Regions from separate parts of the Pseudoalteromonas sp. BSi20429 genome, predicted to be linked through region 1. Evidence: predicted binding sites of a transcription regulator. Region 1 holds the regulator's gene; the other holds the start of a gene.

Region 1 (3,436 bases):
AGTTACTGCGACATTTTGTCGCAGTTTAAACTATAGCTTACTGTAATCATTTAAAAATAAAAAAGATTACACTTAAATTGCTAACATGACTTATTTGTTTAATTGAGCTGAGTGTTTGATATCCAGCTAGCTTTAAACGCTAAAAAATACTTAAAAGCTGCGAAATATCTATATAAAGTGGTTAATAGAGCATAGTTGATTTGGTATAACGGTAAAACTGCGTTAAAGTTTGCAATGAAATTATTAGAGGATAAATACGAAACGATGTCGGAAATTCAATTTTTAAATGTAGATCTTGAGCTTGAATCAAAGCAAGATATTAGTTTGCTAGTGGCAGACTTGAAAAAAGTCGCGACGATTTTACATTATGACAAAGACGAATACCGTCAATTAGCGCGTATTGAAGCAACAGGTGTAGTAAACACGCCTGACAAAGCAATAAACCATATATGTGAGCTTATTGAATCGTGTTCGCGTAACGCGCTAAAGCAATGGTTAAGCTGTTCACGTAGAACGTTTGATATTGGTTTTGAATCAGGCACTTCCCCTAAGTGCTTTAATCAAGCCTTAGATGCAGATACATTACTACGTATATCTGCGATTGGTGCGGGTATGGAAATTACAATTTACCCAATCGAAAAGTAACTACCTTCGCTCTACGACTGCTGCGGTCATTTTTGATACGCAGCACAGCTCATTGCGGCTATTTGTAATTTTTATTTCCCACACTGAACTACGTTTGCCAATATGAAACGCTCTTGCCGTTGCTGTTAAAGTGCCGTTGCGAGATGCTTTTAAATGACTTGCGCTAATTTCCTGCCCCACGCAGTAAAATTTTGTAAAATCGACAACAAAGTTAGCTGCATAGCTGGCAACTGTTTCGGCAAGTACAACGTTAGCACCGCCGTGAACCATTCCCATTGGGTTATGATGCTCAGGAATTGCCGGCATAGTGGCTACTAAGTAATCATCACCAATTTCAGTGACTTCTATTCCCATGGTTTTCATTAATGTTCCTTGGCCATCAATGCCTTGTTCTAACTGCTTGCACAGCTCTAAAGTGATGGGCTGGTACCAAATACTCATAATGACTCCTTTGCTTTTTTAATCATTTATAAACCTAGCTTTAGTTATATCCCTAAAATGTACACAAGTGAAATTACTTTGGCTATTTTAAGGCTTAATTTAAATTTGCGATTTTTATTTAACTGTATATACTCACAGTTAAATGTACTGTATGGAAAACCAGTTGTATGCGACCATTAACGAACCGCCAAGCTCAAATACTCGAACTAATTAAAGTTTTTATTAAAGACACTGGTATGCCTCCTACACGTGCTGAAATAGCGCAAACATTAGGTTTTAAAAGTGCCAATGCTGCTGAAGAACATTTAAAAGCACTTGCTAAAAAAGGCGCAATTAAAATGAAACCAGGTGCAAGCCGTGGTATTCAGTTAATTGAAGAAGAAGAGCCAGAACAATTAGGTTTACCGCTTATAGGGCGTGTTGCTGCTGGTTCACCTATTTTGGCGCAAGAGCACGTTGAAAGTCACTGCAAAATCGATCCATTAATGTTTAAACCGGCTGCAGATTTTTTACTACGCGTTAACGGTATGAGCATGAAAGATATTGGTATTATGGATGGTGATTTACTTGCTGTACATCGTACTCAAACCGCTGAAAACGGGCAAGTTGTTGTTGCCCGCCTAGACGAAGACGTAACTGTAAAACGTCTTGAGAAAGCGGGTCGTAAAGTATTACTTCATGCTGAAAACGACGATTTTGAATCTATTGAAGTAGATCTTGAGAATGAGTCTTTTAATATTGAAGGCTTAGCCGTTGGCGTTATAAGAAACGCTGATTGGATGTGACTTTAAAAATAGCTTTTAAACAAGCAGTTTTATAAATGCGTACTAATTAGTACGCATTTTCTGCTTTAAATTCGCACTAAAAATAGGGCATAAATAGCTCACTGACAATTTAAGCTGTAAACTTTTTTGCACTTATATTTTCCCCCTCCGAATGCGTTAAACCCCTTTGTTTTGCTCATCTTTTGAACTTCCTGTTACCTAGTTGGTTACTGATTTTTTATTAATTACTCAATATCACCTGGTTGTTTTTTATACTAAAACTTGCTTGTTGTTCATTTTTTAGCTAATTATTAATGTGCTGAGCTAATAATAACTCACAGCTTTTTAGTTTTGAGAACACACAATATACACAAACACGTTGTTGGCGCAGCAAAACCAATCAATATTAAATGAGATTGACTAAAAAAATAAAAATAACGAATTGGCGTTTAAGCCGTATGCCTCTTCGCTTTGCATTCGCAATAGCATCAAAGGAGCCGTCACATGGGTAAACTGACCTCTACCTTGTGGCTTATATTATGTGTTTTTTCGCACCCAGTTTTGGCTAACAGCCAATACAATATGCGCAAAGGCGTAACCGATATAAGCAATAATGTATATCAGCTGCACATGACCATATTTATAATATGTTGTGTGATTGGGGTGATAGTGTTCGCAATTATGTTTTGGGCACTTATTCATCACCGTAAATCTAAAGGGGCTGTACCTGCCCAATTTCACGAAAGCACTAAAGTAGAAATACTTTGGACTGCAATCCCGTTTGTTATTTTAATTGCTATGGCAGTACCAGCCACTAAAACTCTAATTGCAATGGAAGATGCCAGCAAAGCTGATCTCACTATTAAAATTACAGGCTCGCAATGGAAATGGCATTATGAATATATGGGTGAAGATGTAGAGTTCTACTCTATTTTATCTACCCCGCAAGATGAAATAGCGAATCTTGCAGATAAAAATCCTAACTACTTACTTGAGGTTGATAAACCTCTCGTACTGCCAATAAATCAAAAAGTACGATTTTTAATGACTTCTGACGATGTTATTCACTCTTGGTGGGTACCTGATTTTGCAGTTAAAAAAGATGCGAATCCCGGCTTTATAAACGAAACATGGACGAACATAAACGAAGAAGGTACTTACCGAGGCCAATGTGCTGAGTTGTGTGGTAAAGATCATGGCTTTATGCCCGTTGTGGTGGTCGCTAAATCTGAGGCTGATTTTAAAACGTGGCTTGCAGATGCAAAGCAAGCTAAACAAAAAGCAGTATTAGCAGATGCCGCATTACTTGATAAAACCCTCCCGAAAGAAGAATTAATGACTTTAGGCGAACAAGTATATATGGCCAATTGTGCTGCATGTCATCAGCCTACTGGCATGGGGTTACCGGGTGTATTTCCTGCACTTAAAGGCAGCCCGATAGTGCTTGGCGATATAAAAGATCACATTGATGTAGTTACCCATGGGCGACCCGGTACGGCAATGCAAGCATTTGCCAAACAGTTATCTATAAAGCAATTAGCAGCGGTTATTACTTATAAACGTAATGCGTGGGGTAATGATACGGG
Region 2 (3,436 bases), on a different contig from region 1:
AACTTTGCAAAATCTGCATGTTCTGTATCAAGGCTTTTAACTACTTCAACTAAATGCTCGTTATCTTCTTGCCCATTCCATTCTTTAATATAGCTACCATCTTTGTAACCGTGATCTTGGCGGAAAAAGTTTAACGTGTTTTTACCTACGTAGCCGCGATATAAATCATCAATATCCATACCCATTTGCGCCATACAGCCGGCAAAGGCACCTGCATTAAACGTTTTATCAGCAACAGCAGACGCCGCCAATATCTCTAGTGTTTGTTTAAAGTCATCAGCTTGTTGAGCATTGCTAAGCTCAGTTTCAAGTTGCTTTGCTAAGTCTTCGTAGCTAGTTTCACCGTCAATTCTAAGCGATAGACCAAAATGAAAAATATCAACCAACTCTAAAATAACTTGTTCAGTATCTGGTGTTTGTTTTTTCCACCATTTCCAACCATGATGATCCAACATTTCAGCACACTCAACCCAAATAGCGCGGTACCATTCAAACCCTTGAGTAAACCATTGCTCATGTACTTTAGTATTCATGGCGTTTTGCATTTCTAGCATCACTACTAGCTTGTTTAAATTGGCAGACATATCAGTTCCTGTCGTTTTGATTGGCGTAATGTTCGTTGGTGTAATAATACAGATAAAATGCTGATTGTGCATTGCTGTATATTTTTATTAGTGTGCTAGTTATGTTTATCGTGACGTCGTAAACTCATGCCATGAATCAATTAAATCAATGAAATCTTCAAAGCCACAACCACTACTTAAACCATTTTCTTCAAGCGCTAAATCGTCATCTTGATACGCTATTAGGTCTTCGCTGTCTTGATGAAGCGCATGGGCTTCAAATAATGCTTCGTCTTTCGTTAATATTAAATCTATTTCTTGGCCTTTTAGCGTTAGCGGCTCATAGCTTGAACTCACCGATGCAATAAGCGCTTGCACCATGGCTACTTTGTCTTTGCCTATTTCTTCGTTTAGCCAGCGACCAATAATAGCGTGTTCACTGCTTATTTTAATACGTAGCCCACTAATAGGGTCGCGAATAAATTGATATTCCATAGGGTTTGCCTGTAAATCTTTAGTTGCGTAATTATATACGTAAACGCCCGTAAACCACAGGGCATATAAAGTAAAATAGCGCCACATGGGCGCTATTTTACTCAACTTTAAAACCGTTAACTTCGCGATCTATAACGCGCTGCGTCAATAATCGACCATAAGTAAATAATAGGCACAAGTACAAAGCCTACAAGCACATAAATTAGTGCGTAACTTATTATAATAGCGAGTGCAAAAAATATAGCCGCTAAAATACGCCCTTGCACTAACTGCCCTAAACCAGGAAAAAATATATTACATAATGCTGCGATTACGTTACCGCCAGAACCTTGATCTGCCATACTAACCTCTGTATTTATTTGATTTTATAATTATTTACTTACACACTCTATGCCAATTTATTAAAGCTTACAAATCAAATAGTTAAATTAGTCTAGATTTAGAGAGTTAGTAAATTTTGCTAACTTTAGGTCAAATTAGCAATTTTTGTTATGTGTTTGCACTTTTCGATTCGCTCAATTAATTAGCAAGTTACTCGTTTTGAACACTATTTTATAAATAGCTGTTTATAAAAACAGTATTTTATTTAGCCTAACAAAAACACCTGTTATACTGGCCACAATATTGATTAAAAAGGCGTAACGATGGACGTTTCACAATTACTCGATGGCTTAAATGACAAACAACGCGATGCCGTTGCAGCCCCACTACAAAACATGCTGGTATTAGCAGGTGCTGGGTCTGGTAAAACACGAGTGTTAGTTCATCGTATTGCGTGGCTTATGCAAGTTGAGCAAGCCTCCGCTTACAGTATTTTTGCAGTTACTTTTACTAATAAAGCCGCTAAAGAAATGCGTGGCCGCGTTGAAGAAACACTAAAAGCGCCTGTAGGTGGTATGTGGATTGGTACTTTCCATGGTTTATCGCATCGTATTTTACGTGCTCATCACCGTGAAGCTAATTTACCAGAAGCCTTTCAAATTTTAGACTCTGACGATCAGCTTCGGATGATCAAGCGCTTATTAAAATCGATGAATATTGATGATAAAAAATGGCCCGCTAAGCAATTTGGCTGGTACATAAGCGCCAAAAAAGATGAAGCACTTCGCCCTAAAGATATTCAAGCATACGATATTAATGAGCAAATGATGCTGCGTGTTTATGCCGCCTATCAAGAGGCCTGTGATAGAGCGGGCCTAGTTGATTTTGCTGAAATATTACTACGCAGCTACGAAGTGTTAAAAAATAACCCTACGTTACTGCGTCATTATCAGCAACGCTTTGCGCATATGCTCGTAGACGAGTTCCAAGATACAAATACCATTCAATATGCTTGGTTAAAATTACTTGCTGGCGATACTAACAGCATTATGATTGTAGGCGACGATGACCAAAGCATTTATGGTTGGCGTGGTGCTAAAATCGAAAACATTAAACGTTTTTTAACTGACTTTAGCGCAGAAACCATTCGTCTTGAACAAAACTACCGCTCAACAGCGACTATTTTGAAAGCGTCTAACGCATTAATTCAAAATAACTCAGAACGTATGGGTAAAAGCTTGTGGACCGACGGTAACGACGGCGAGCCAATCTCTATTTATGCAGCATTTAATGAGTTAGACGAAGCACGCTTTGTAAGTAGCAAACTACGAAGCTGGTTAAATGCAGGTAATGCCCTACAAGATGCCGCAATTTTATACCGTAGTAACGCGCAATCTCGTGTACTTGAGGAGGCCATGCTGCAAGAAGGCTTAAAATACCGTATTTATGGTGGTATGCGATTCTTCGAACGACAAGAAATTAAAGATGCGCTTTCGTATTTACGCCTAGTAGGTAATCGTCAAGACGATGCCGCGTTTGAGCGTGTAATTAATACGCCAGCACGCGGTATTGGTGATAAAACATTGAGCCATATACGAGATTGTGCACGAGCAGAATCGTTACCGCTTTGGTATGCCGCAAAAGCAATTGTAGAACAACAGCACTTATCTGGTCGTGCCTCTGGTGCAGTAAGTAAGTTTGTAGAACTAGTTGAACAAATAGAAGATAAAATTAGCGATCTAACTTTGCATGAGCAAGCCAAGTACACAATTCAAACCTCAGGCTTGATGGCAATGTACCAAGCTGAAAAAGGTGAAAAAGGCCGTGCTCGCGTAGAAAACTTAGAAGAACTAATTAGCGCATGTGACCAGTACGAACTTCCTGAAGACGAAGAATACAGCTCGCCTTTACAAGGCTTTTTAGCCCATACGTCACTTGAGTCAGGTGAAGGACAAGCAGAAGAGCACGAAGATGCCGTACAAATGATGACGCTTCACTCAGCTAAAGGATTAGAGTTTCCGTTAGTGTTTATGGTGGGCGTAGAAGAAGGCATGTTC

Evidence for each region. The regulator LexA, encoded in region 1, represses DNA repair genes until DNA is damaged. The targets are predictions, from matches to a motif close to TACTGTATNNNNATACAGTA.
Region 2: the regulator LexA is predicted to act here: its motif matches at 1,619-1,638, upstream of uvrD (DNA helicase II).

The regions. Positions count from the first base shown of each region.
Region 1 covers NZ_BADV01000071.1:13,549-16,984, forward strand. The annotation lists gene P20429_RS06040 (hypothetical protein) at 265-645, shown strand; gene P20429_RS06035 (PaaI family thioesterase) at 646-1,086, opposite strand; gene lexA (transcriptional repressor LexA) at 1,254-1,871, shown strand; gene coxB (cytochrome c oxidase subunit II) at 2,355-3,436, shown strand, end outside.
Region 2 covers NZ_BADV01000095.1:2,400-5,835, forward strand. The annotation lists gene P20429_RS02070 (dUTP diphosphatase) at 1-584, opposite strand, end outside; gene P20429_RS02065 (YacL family protein) at 690-1,058, opposite strand; gene P20429_RS02060 (hypothetical protein) at 1,175-1,399, opposite strand; gene uvrD (DNA helicase II) at 1,703-3,436, shown strand, end outside.